DNA from 3 places in the Neobacillus sp. S1115 genome. Region 3 is predicted to be linked to each of the others. Evidence: predicted binding sites of a transcription regulator. Region 3 holds the regulator's gene; each other region holds the start of a gene.
The links. Region 3 encodes Rex, which represses fermentation and respiration genes when NADH is low (regulators of the CRP and FNR family bind a similar motif). Its sites were predicted from a motif close to TTGTGAAATATTTCACAA; they were not measured.

Region 1 (4,217 bases), 2.5 Mb from region 3:
CCCGAAGCCTGCAGTGTTTTAGCGATACTCCAATAGACCCGGGGGTTGTCCTTTGGGGAAGTTGACTGGCAGACGACGACTCCATCAGTGTTTAAGTGCCGGCCAACTTGGTCAAACAGTTCCTTCGTATACAATAAGCTGGTATCTGGGTCAACCGGGTCCGGAAAATCCATAATGATGACATCATATCTTTTCATTTCTCCCATTAAATATTTCTTCGCATCCATAATATGGACCTGTAGGCGGTTATCCTTTAACGAACCCTCATTAACATCAACAAATGCCGGTTCATTTGCCGCCAGCTTAATAATCATCGGGTCAATTTCAACAAGGTCGATATGGCCAACATCATGATATTTAATGACTTCCCGAACGGCAAGGCCATCCCCACCTCCTAAAATTAGCACCCGTTTCCTTGATTTTGCGAGTTCCATTGCCGGTAGGACCAATGCTTCGTGGTAATGTCTTTCATCCAGCGAAGAAAACTGGAATTCTTCATTCAGATACAATCTCAGGTCCTTTGCCATGACAAGCAGTATGTCATTGAGCTCACTCGCCCCTTGATAGAGGATGTGGTGCCCGCCATTCTTGATTTCCTTAAGAATTTTCATGTCCCATGCATTTCCCGGGCGCCTGCTGGCTGAGAGCATCGGATGTAGCTTTTTTGAATATAGAGGAGAAATCTGCCTTTCCATCCCTCTTTCAATTTCAATAGCGGTGGCCCGCCCGGCACCGATTTTTCCAAGGAATTTTTTTAAAACATGCCAGGCATCCTGAGGGGAGCAGGTATATAAATCAAAGGCAGCATACCCATATTCGGGCCAGGTATGAATGGAAAAATGGGAGGTCGAAATCGCGATGATTCCCGTTACTCCTTGAGGTGAAAAGGAATGGAAGCAAGCCAGCAGAATTTCCAATTCCAGCTCACGGAGAGTATCAAGCATCAAGGTTTTTAATTCATCAGCGTTATTTAAGAGCTCCGCCCGACAATCGTATGCATCCACGATGAGGTGCTGACCTTTCATCTCCATACTTCCATCCCTTTCTCCATTCTGATTCATTTTTGAGTTCATATTGTTGTTTTAAAAAATTTTTCATAAATAAAGTATGTGAGTGTAACTCGGGTAGTGATAAATACGTATATTCGCTTGCAGTATATTAAGGCCTTTAGGACAGTTAATAAATTGTCAAAATCAATTTAGTATGTGTGAAAATTGATACAGGCTTCTGAATATGAAAATGGTAAAATAGGAAAATCTATTGAGGATAGGGGAGTAATGTGGCTATGAACAAAACTGAAATAATTGCGCGCAGAATACTAGGCTGGAAGTTAAATAGATGGGATCGCTGGTATGATTTTGAAAAGGGAATTTTCATACCTGTTGACGAGTTTCAACCCGAGCAAAACCTGGAGCACGCTATGCTAATCGTTGAAAGAATGAAAGAGTTGGGGTTTACATATAAAACAGACGGTACGTGCCAAGCTTGTTTTAATGATGCATGCGAAACGGGCAATACGTTAGCGGCGGCCATTACAGAGGCAGCATTTGCAATCGCTGATAATAGTTCGGTTCCAGATGAATGGCTATAGCTTATCAGTAAATAATTATATTATTTAAACCCAAACAATAAACCTTATTTTTTAGCGACCGAATTTTTCAAGCATTCGGTCGTTTTGCTTTTGGTACCTATTTAGAACCTGATAGCGCTTCAAAAATGTTAATGAAATGTTCACATGAGCTGAGGATAAAAAGGAGTAAAATAAACATATCGAGTTATTATGTGAAAACATTCACAAATATATGTATTATGGACAGGTGATAAGGATGGGTGGACTTTCCGTTAGTGCGTTACTCATAAGATTTATTTTAGGGGGGGTGGCAGTTGTCGCTTCAACGATTGTGGCGAGGAAATTGGGCGAAAAGGCAGGCGGAATATTCGCTGCTTTTCCAGCCGTATTTTTAGCGGCATTACTTACAGCGGGGCTGGATTTGAAAGGCGAGGCTCTTGTTTCCCAATCCATTATGCTCTCAAAAGGAGCCATGGTTGGGATGGGAATTAATATACTCGTGGCCATTATGGCTGTACTTCTATTAAAGAAACACGGATGGAAAAAAGGACTCATCGAGGCGTTAGGCTGCTGGCTGGCAGTTTCTATCATAGTGGTTGCCATCACGGTCAATTAGGAAAGGGTGTTAACAATGACAAAAGATTTACTTTTACGTTTTCTACTTGGCGGGGCCGCCGTTATGGCCAGCTATTTAATAATTGTGGTTTCACCATGGGAAATCCTAGGGGGAATATTCGCCGCGTTTCCGGCTGTGATGATTACGGCCGTTTTAATGGCAGGGGTTACTTCCGGAACGAAGAACGCAGCGAAAATTGCAGGCGGTTCTGTTTATGGCATGATTGGCGGCATTATTTGTGCAGCGACCGTCTGGCTGTTCTTAAAACTGACCCATAATTGGCCGCTAAGCATGCTGCTCGGTCTGCTTTTTTGGCTGATCAGCTCCGTGATGGTGTCAACACTAAGGGAGAAATTAAATATAAAACCATTTAGTAGAAAGCTGGTTTTGGCAGAGGCACGGTTCAGACATCATAAATAATAGAAAAAATGCCAGTCGGCATCCGAAAAAGGAAAGCTGCCTGGCATTTTACGTTTTTAAATAATATCAAGAGGAACTTTTCTGTCGGGAGCAGGGAAAACCTCGTCAAGTCTAGCTAATTCCTCTGTTGTTAGTTCAATGCAAGCAGCCGCCGCATTTTGCATGACGTGTTCCGGATGGACAGCTTTTGGAATGGCAATTGCCTGATTGGAACGGATACACCAGGCTAGCACAATCTGCAAGGGCTGCACATTGTGACTGCGGGCAATATCCAGAATGGTAGATTCACGCAACAGCTGTCTTCTTAAGGAACCTCCCTGGGCGATCGGGCTATAGGCCATTATGGGCATTTGATGCTGCTTTTGCCACGGCAGCAAATCAAATTCAATCCCTCGTGAGCCTAGATGGTATAATACCTGATTGGTGATACAATTTGTCCCGTTTGCGGAAGCAACTAATTCATCCATATCTTCTGTGTCAAAGTTGGAAACACCCCAACGCAGAACTTTTCCTTCTTTTTTTAGTTTCTCCATCCCTTCGATGGTTTCCTCAAGTGGAATCTGGCCCCGCCAATGTAAAAGGTACAAATCCAAATGATCTGTTTGAAGCCGTTTTAAACTGTTTTCACAGGCTTCGGTGATTTTATTTTTTCCAGCATTATGAGGATAGACTTTGGAGACCAGAAACACTCTATCTCTGAGTCCTTTTATAGCTTCACCAACAACTTGCTCTGCACCGCCATTTCCGTACATTTCCGCTGTATCAATTAACGTCATTCCGAGTTCAATCCCAAGTTGAAGGGCTTTTACTTCCTGCTCTTTTGCACGGCTATTTTCGCCCATATTCCAAGTTCCCTGACCTAAAACCGGTACAGACGAACGAGCAGGGAGGGATATTACACGCTTATTTAGGGTTTCCCTAATTTCAGCTATTTTCCTAGATTCAACCATTTCAAGCTACCTCCTTCATGATCCCATATTCTTTAGAAAATAATACCATAATCTCAAGTGATAACTCCCGTTCGGAATAGACAAATTTTACAAAAAAATATGCACATTTTTTAACAATCGTCATATATTAGCTTCTGTGTGAGAAATTACGTAGGAAGGAAGTAAGGACGATGAATAACAATCAAGTTTTAAAACCAATCAAGAACGAGGGCAAAGATCAAGGAAATGGCGGATTTAAGATTGTTGAAATCAATGTGACTGACCCGTCTGAAAATTTATTTGCTGTGTGTACACCTGTTAAAAAATAATAAAAAAGACTATCCAGAAAAACTATCTTTTTTGTAAAAATACATAGAAAGATAGTTTTTTTAGCTAATAGGAAGTTATAAATTTTCATAAATTTATAACTTCCTAACACATAAATTCAACTACGCCTCATGAACCGTCCCTATCGGACTCGCCAATCTGCGAGTTTTCATTTAATTCTGCTATTTTAGTGTTTTTCATATATGTAAGCGCATACATTGGTATTGAGCAATGGAGGTGATACCTTTGATGTATATTTATGGTAATGACTATATAAAGTATTTAAACGACGACAGTGCAGGACATTTAACCTACGATCAATGGAAAATCAAAAAAAGTCAACAGGGCACCGATA
Region 2 (4,217 bases), 2.1 Mb from region 3:
CCAAATTCAAGTGCTCCCTTACTCTTCATCCATTTTTCATTTCTTTTTGCGAATAAAATCTCTGCTGCACGCTGAAAAATGATGAAACCCATAAAGCTAATAAATGGCAGCAAGTCCCTCAATCAAACCACCTCAATAGAAGCATTTCCGAACTGAAACCCGGTCCAAGAGCGGCACAAAGCCCATTTGACCCACGTGGAATATCCATTTCCATATATTGTTTCAACACATAAAGAATGGTAGCAGAAGACATATTTCCAAAGTTTTTTAACACTTCGAGCGAAACGTCTGTCATCGACGCAGGTATGCCAAGCGATTCAACATAGGCATCCAACACCTTTTTACCGCCCGGATGGGCAATGAAATAGTCTACTTTATCTATTTGAAGCCGGTGCTCATGTAAAAATTCTTCTGCCACTGGCTTTAGCCAATTATGTACGATTTTTGGTATATCACGAGAAAACCGGACAAACAATCCTTCATTTTTTATATCCCAGCCCATCACATCCAAAGAATCGGGGAGCAGTGCGGATTGAACCGCTAATATGGACGGGTATGTGGTTTTTAAGCGAAAATCCCCGATATCGCAGGAATCACCACATATTAACGCACAGGCAACCCCGTCTGCAAAAAGAGATGTCCCGATTAAATTGCTCTTCGATAGATCATTTCGCTGAAAGGTAATACTGCAAAGTTCAACAGAAAGAACAAGGACTTTAGCTTTTGGAAAGGCCATGCAATATTCAAACGCACGGGCAAGACCTGCAGCACCGCCTGCACAGCCCAATCCCCAGATTGGGATTCGTTTCGTGTGGAGATGAAAAGGCAGCAGGTTCATTATTCGTGCTTCTATACTTGGAGTTGCAATCCCTGTGGTGGAAATATAAAAAATGGCATCAATGTCTTCGTAAGGAATTTTTTTCTTAAGAAACTGATTGTTATCCAGACATTTTACAATTGCCTCCCTCCCAAGGGTAACGGCCGATTCGATGTAGACATTGTTCTTTTCCTCAAAGGAATGATTCTCCTGAAACCAGCCTACGGGATTAACAAAATATCTTTTCTCAATAAGACCATTTTCAAAAGCCTTTAATAACCGCCCAATTTCTTTAAATGAACCAGAAAACAATTCCCTTGCAAACTCTGTCGCCTGCGTCTGTTTAATTTCATATGGAGGAATAACTTCTGCAATGGAAAGAATTGTAGGCATACATCATTCTCCTTAACCAAAGGTAAGGGTATTTTTTGCCAATTTAAAGAAAATTATTCCAGACACAAAAAAAACTTCCCCATTCGGAGAAGTAAACGTTTTGAAGGTTGTTGTTGTTGTGCATGTTTATTATATCTTGTAATAGTTATTCCTTCATTATATAAACTTTTCCAATTCTCTAACATATCCTGAATCTTATTTTTCCGGTTGCTTTTGAACCTCAATTTTTATTTTATTTCCCGCCAATGTTCCGCAAACCTTACAAATTTCAATCTTATTATACAAAAGACGGCAATGTTCGCAATAATATTTCTCCAAACCAACCACTTCCAAAGAAAAAGATTTTTATTATTATCATATTTTTCTTACAGAGAATTGTGACAAAAAACGAACTGCCAATCATCCATTACGTAATTAAATTATCAATTATCTAAATCACAGGCTTGGTGTGATGTTTCACACTTTAGTCACAATTTCAGGTGGGTAATTGTGACTTTAATCACTGTTATACCAACTTATTAACATTACCATAGTAGATAACTAAGGAATGAACAATTTGTGAATTCTTGAATTTGATATTTTACTTTCAAAATTGTTTTGTATTATGAAAGAGAAATCATTTATTTACTTTTCATTTTCTGAAGGGAGTGTAGGGGGATGGCAAAGGCGGAACTAAAGACAAAGCACCAAACAGAGATTGAAGACAGTTCTTCTTTAAAGGGGACACTGGCGTCTGTATTCATTCTGGGGCTATTTATCATTGTTTCATGGGTTTCAGTTTACTATCTGTTCGTAGACCGTTTTTAGGAATTAAAGGGGGGAATTACATATGCATATGCATAAATTTGAAAAAATCTGGCTGACGTTTGGAATCGGCTGTCTCGTTGTCTTTTTAACAGTAGTCGGTGTCGGCGCTTTTTACCTGGGCAACAAACCAGCAAGCTGTTTAACTACAATAAATCCGGAAAAGGTTGATACCACAAAACCTTTCGATAAGCCGGGACTTCATAAGGTTGAAGGCAAAGAGTGGGATTATGAACTAGTATTTGTCGCATCTGCTTTCTCTTATAACCCAGCAAAGGTTGAGGTTCCGCTTGGAGCAAAGGTGAAAGTAATCGCTACCACCAAGGACGTTGTCCATGGCTTTGAAATGGCCGGAACCAATATTAATATGATGCTTGAACCGGGCTATGTCAGCGAGTATACAACAACCTTTGACAAAGCAGGCGAATTTCTAGTTGTTTGTAACGAATACTGTGGTACAGGGCACCATTTAATGTTCTCGAAGATTGAGGTGGTTAAATAATGGTTAACGCAGCAGCGAAAGTAAAGGTTGACCCACGTGACGCGAAGCTATCCATGGCGCATTTCTTTGTGGCTTTCGGAGCACTCGCTCTCGGCGGTCTGATGGGATTACTACAAACCCTTGTCCGTTCCGGAAAATTTGAACTGCCTTGGGGAATTGGCTACTATCAAATTTTAACAGCTCATGGTGTTTTAATGGGGCTTGTTTTAACAACATTCTTTATCATGGGATTTCAATATGCGGCTGTATCCAGAACTGCGGGAACACATTCCCCAGCAGCCAGACGCACCGGCTGGATTGGTTTCTGGTTAATGACTGCCGGTACCCTTATGTCAGGAACGATGATTCTATTAAATGAAGCATCTGTACTTTATACATTCTATGCACCACTTAAAGCACACTGGGTCTTTTATTTAGGATTAACCTTTGTGGTTGTCGGCAGCTGGGTTGATGGCACCGCACAAATTATGACCTATGCAAAATGGCGGAAAAATAACCCTGGCAAGCCAAGCCCGTTGTTAAGCTTTATGGCAGTTATCAACACGGTGATGTGGATTGTGGCTACACTAGGGGTTGCTGCAACTGTTCTATTCCAATTGCTGCCTTGGTCTTTAGGTTTAGTAGATACTGTTGATGTTCTTATCAGCCGTACGTTATTCTGGTATTTCGGTCACCCGCTAGTGTATTTCTGGCTGTTGCCTGCATATATGTGCTGGTATGCAGTTATTCCAAAAATCATCGGCGGAAAGATTTTCTCAGATTCATTGGCCCGTTTATCTTTTATCTTATTCTTGCTTTTCTCGATTCCGGTTGGTTTCCACCACCAGTTGACAGAACCGGGCATTGATCCGGCTTGGAAATTTATTCAGGTTATCTTAACATTCATGGTTATTATCCCGTCATTAATGACAGCCTTCTCTCTGTTCGCAACGTTTGAGAGATATGGCCGTTCTAAAGGAGCTACCGGTTTATTTGGCTGGTTTAAAGTGCTTCCTTGGAATGATGCCCGTTTCACAGTCCCATTCATTGGTATGGCTTCATTCATTCCTGCTGGTGCCGGCGGTATTATCAATGCTTCCAACCAAATGGACCAAGTTGTCCATAATACCATCTGGGTAACAGGACACTTCCATTTGACAGCTGCAACTTCTGTTGTACTGACATTCTTTGGAATTTCATATTGGCTTGTGCCGCACTTAACCGGCCGCAAGCTGACTAAAGCGATGAACAAATTAGGTATTATCCAAGCATGGGTATGGTTTATCGGAATGGCATTCATGTCCGGTGCAATGCACTTCCAAGGACTGCTTGGCGCACCAAGACGTTCAGCATTCTCCACTTATGGTGACTCCAAGCAGGCGCTTGAGTGGATTCCTTACCAAATTGCCCAAGCAGTTGGCGGAACAATTCTTTTCCTTGGCATTATTTTAGTATTAGTTATTTTCATTAACTTGGCGTTCTTTGCACCAAAAGGTGAAGAAGAATTCCCTGTCGGCGAAGCAGAAAATCTGCAGGAAAAAGCACCAATGGTATTTGAAAACTGGAAATTATGGCTTGGCATCACCGCGGCCTTAATCCTGTTCGCTTACACAATACCATTCATTGATATCATTCAAAATGCACCGCCTGGATCCAAAGGATTTAAGACGTGGTAATAGCAAAAGGCTTCAATCTCAGCGATTGAAGCCTTTGCAGATTGTC
Region 3 (4,217 bases):
TCAAGTACTTCCTTGCTGTCCAAATCCAAATGGTTGGTAGGTTCGTCCAATATTAATAAATTTGCTTTCTCGAGCATTAGCTTGGCAAGGGCTAAGCGGGCTTTTTCGCCGCCGCTTAATGACAAAACGTTTTTAAGCACATCGTCACCGGAAAATAAGAAATTCCCAAGCACCGTACGGATTTCCTTTTCCGGTTTCAGTGGATATTCATCCCATAGTTCGTTTAAGACCCGTTTATTGGAGGTTAGGTTGGCTTGTTCTTGATCGTAATACCCGATGGACAAATTGGTTCCGTATTGAATAGTTCCAGCCAAAGCGGGAAGCTTTTTAATAATTGTTTTTAAAAGGGTCGACTTCCCGATTCCGTTAGGGCCGACAAGGGCAATGCTGTCGCCTTTATACACACGAAAGGAAATATCCTCGGAAACCTTCTCTCCATCATAGCCGACAGCAAGAGAATCAACAGTCAGTACATCATTGCCGCTTTGCCGCTCAATTTCAAATGAGAAAGAAGCGGATTTTTCATCCCCTGATGGGCGGTCCATGACTTCCATCTTTTCAAGCTTCTTCCGACGGCTTTGCGCTCTCTTAGTAGTAGTGGCCCGTGCGATGTTGCGCTGGATGAAATCCTTTAACGCGGCAATTTCCTCCTGCTGCTTTTCATAAAGCTTCATGTCGCGTTCATAATTGGCAGCTTTCTGCTCAAGATAAGTGCTATAATTACCGGTAAATCGCTGAATCAGGCGGCGTGATAGTTCATACACCTCTGTAACCACTTTATCCAAAAAATAGCGGTCATGCGAAACAATTAAAATCGCGCCATCATAGCCCTGCAGATATTGCTCCAGCCAGGAAAGGGTTTCGATATCCAGGTGGTTGGTTGGCTCGTCCAAAATTAAAATATCAGGTCTTGTCAGCAATAGCTTGCCTAGCGCAAGACGCGTTTTTTGTCCGCCGCTTAGACTTGAAATCATTAACGTAGTATCGGAAAAATTTAACCCATGCAATACAGAGCGGATATCGGCTTCATACTGATAGCCGCCTTGCTCTTTAAACTTTATTTGCAATTCATCATATTCCTTTAATACCCGTTCGTATTTTCCTGGGTCTCCGAAAACAGCAGGATCGGCCATTTGCTTCTCCAGCTTCCGGAGCGATTTTTCCATCGCCTGCAGGTTCTCAAAAACCGTCAGCATTTCCTCCCAAATGGACAGATTGGACTCCAAACCCGTATTTTGCGCCAAATAACCAACGGTAACATCCTTTGGTTTGATGATTTCGCCGCCGTCATAGCCCATTTCGCCGGCGATGATTTTCAATAACGTTGATTTCCCCGCTCCATTGCGTCCGACAAGGGCAACACGGTCACGGGTTTGTAATTCCAGTTTTATATTCGATAAAATAAGTTCAGCACCATAATATTTTTGTAATTGGTTAACCTGTAATAAAATCATTTTTTTCACCTCTATTACCTTACGACTAGTTTACCGTATTACCCGAATGTCGGCAATGAAGTGAAATTTTTAATGGAATTATAAAAAAATATACTGATAGTTCAAAGTTTCACACACATGGACATAAAAATATTGTATTATTTTTTGTAGGAGGATTTTTTTATGGCTGAATTTACTCATTTTAATGAAGAAGGCCGGGCCAAGATGGTCGATGTCAGCGATAAGCCGGAAACGGCACGCACGGCAATTGCCCAGTCTAGCATAACAGTAAGCACTGAAATTTATGAAAAAATCACAAACCACGAAATGAAAAAGGGCGATGTCTTAGCAGTTGCCCAGGTTGCTGCAGTGATGGCAGCGAAAAAGACATGGGATATCATTCCAATGTGCCACCCGATTCCATTAACAGGTATCAATATTAGTTTTTCGTGGGAGCAGGCCGGGCAGGAACAATATACACTGCATATTGCTGCATCAGTGAAAACCAAAGGCAGTACGGGGGTTGAGATGGAAGCGCTAACAGCCGCCTCTGTTTGTGCCCTGACCGTCTATGATATGTGTAAGGCAGTTGATAAAGGGATGGTGATTGGACCAACCTTTCTGGTGGAAAAAACCGGCGGCAAAAACGGTGATTTTAGAAGAGAAATCTAATATATCCATTAAAATTGAAGGGTGGGAGAAATATGTCCAATGAAACGATGAAAATACCACAGGCAACAGCAAAGCGTCTGCCCTTATATTATCGATTTTTACAAAACCTTCATTCTTCTGGCAAGCAGAGGGTGTCATCTGCAGAATTGAGTGAAGCAGTAAAGGTGGACTCGGCCACTATTCGCAGGGATTTCTCTTATTTCGGGGCCCTTGGGAAAAAGGGGTACGGCTATAACGTAAACTATTTGTTATCGTTTTTCCGGAAAACACTTGATCAAGATGAATTAACAAAGGTAGCGTTAATCGGGGTGGGTAATCTCGGCACAGCCTTTTTACACTACAATTTTTTAAAAAATAATAATACAAAAATCGCTTGCGCCTTCGATGTGGACCCCGGAAAAATTGGCGGTTCGATAGGCGATGTTCCCGTTTATTCGATGGACGATATAGAACAGTATTTGATCGATGAAAATATTTCGGTGGCGATTTTGACGGTGCCGGCCCCGGTTGCACAGCAGATTACAGATAAGCTTGTGAAAACGAATGTAAAAGGGATTTTAAACTTTACACCAGCGAGACTGAATGTACCTTCATCGATCCGCGTGCATCATATTGACCTGGCGGTGGAGCTGCAATCACTTGTTTACTTTTTAAAGCATTATCCAAACGACGAAGTAGAAGAATAAATAATCAATGGGCTTCTCGCCAAAATGGTGAGAGGCCCATTTTTCGTTTTGAAACATTTTTCCTAAACAGATCACTATACAAAAGGAGTTGAAGCGGGTAAAATGATTACACAAGTAATTATTGTAATCCAATAGGAAAGGTTGGGATTAAAATGACAGAAACAGTTCGTTCAATCCCACGTCCGCTCGTGAAAACAAACCAGTGGACAATTGTTTTAAGTGTTGTGTTAACATGGTTATCCGGACAGGAATGGTTTTTGTTAGTACCATTTGTTGCCGGTATGTCTGGTCTTTTATTCGAATTTAATCCGATTATGCAAATAGCAAAACTATTTTTAAGAAAGGACCCAAAGGCTTATATCCCTGAGGATTGGGAGCAGCAGCAATTTAATCAAAAAATTGCCGTATCGTGTTTGGGAATTGGATTTGTAGGATTCCTGCTGGGATGGAATGGTGTTGGCTATGTGTTCACGATTCTTGTCGCGGTGGCTGCCTTTGTGGCAATTCTAGGTTTTTGCATCGGATGCTTTATTCATTTTCAGTGGAACCAATACCGTTATAGAAGGGCGCACCAATAAAGGAGAGGTCTGAATTATTCAGCCTCTTTTTTTGTTTTTCTGCTTATATTTGACGCTTCCATATCCTTACATTTAAAATTAAATTGAAAATTATGAATTATCATTCATGAGGAGAGTGGCGTTTTTATGAAGCTTGTTTCCCAAGAGACAGAAGCAAGAGGAAAAAATTCTTACAGCTTTGATGAATTTCTCGAAAAACGTGACAACCTTGATTGGTACCGTGATGAACCGTTTTTACAAAAAGTGGTCAAGAAATTTACGGGTTCTCAGCACAGCCAAATCCACGAAAAACTATTATCCTTTTCACCAATAGTATCTGCAAAATGGAACCGGTTAGCCGAAAGAATTGCCAGACCGGAAGTCCGCCCCTATATGCTTCACTTTGATGCTTTTAATCATCGGATTGACCGGATTGTTCGTCCTCAAGAAGTTCATCAATTAGAGAATGAAATTTTCGGAGAAGGTCTTTTTTCCAGTAACATGACACCTTGGGAAAGCTTTGTGAAAAGAATGCTGATCCATCAGCTGGGTGAGGCAGGAGTGACCTGTCCGCTGACATGTACACATGGTTTAGTGGCTTTGCTTGACCAATTTCCGGATGAAGAATATCCAGAACTTCAAGATATATTACATCATACAAAAGAAGGGCTAAACGGCGAATTTGCCATTGGCGCTCAATTTATGACAGAAATCCAGGGTGGTTCTGATTTGCCGGCTAATGTTTTGGAGGCGGTTCCGGAAGGCAAGTGTTATCGTTTGTATGGGAATAAGTTTTTCTGTTCTGCGGCTCATGCCGATTATTCTGTGGTGACGGCAAAAATATCGGGAACTGACAAAGTTTCGACATT

Region 1: a site for Rex is predicted at 1,781-1,798, ahead of ACZ5B7_RS19285 (DUF3147 family protein). Genes of this name have one in related genera too.
Region 2: a site for Rex is predicted at 1,655-1,672, ahead of ACZ5B7_RS21365 (cytochrome c oxidase subunit 2A). Genes of this name have one in related genera too.

What each region holds. Positions count from the first base shown of each region.
Region 1 is NZ_AP038275.1:3,989,218-3,993,434, reverse strand. It holds gene speD (adenosylmethionine decarboxylase) at 1-1,031, opposite strand, end outside; gene ACZ5B7_RS19290 (BC1872 family protein) at 1,286-1,591, shown strand; gene ACZ5B7_RS19285 (DUF3147 family protein) at 1,827-2,186, shown strand; gene ACZ5B7_RS19280 (DUF3147 family protein) at 2,202-2,606, shown strand; gene ACZ5B7_RS19275 (aldo/keto reductase) at 2,663-3,556, opposite strand; gene ACZ5B7_RS19270 (hypothetical protein) at 3,727-3,864, shown strand.
Region 2 is NZ_AP038275.1:4,394,727-4,398,943, forward strand. It holds gene ACZ5B7_RS21355 (isoprenylcysteine carboxyl methyltransferase family protein) at 1-122, opposite strand, end outside; gene ACZ5B7_RS21360 (type III polyketide synthase) at 119-1,210, opposite strand; gene ACZ5B7_RS21365 (cytochrome c oxidase subunit 2A) at 1,868-2,017, shown strand; gene ACZ5B7_RS21370 (cytochrome c oxidase subunit II) at 2,040-2,516, shown strand; gene ACZ5B7_RS21375 (b(o/a)3-type cytochrome-c oxidase subunit 1) at 2,516-4,171, shown strand.
Region 3 is NZ_AP038275.1:246,961-251,177, forward strand. It holds gene ACZ5B7_RS01395 (ABC-F family ATP-binding cassette domain-containing protein) at 1-1,454, opposite strand, end outside; gene moaC (cyclic pyranopterin monophosphate synthase MoaC) at 1,617-2,105, shown strand; gene ACZ5B7_RS01405 (redox-sensing transcriptional repressor Rex) at 2,138-2,791, shown strand; gene ACZ5B7_RS01410 (DUF4395 domain-containing protein) at 2,944-3,369, shown strand; gene ACZ5B7_RS01415 (acyl-CoA dehydrogenase family protein) at 3,496-4,217, shown strand, end outside.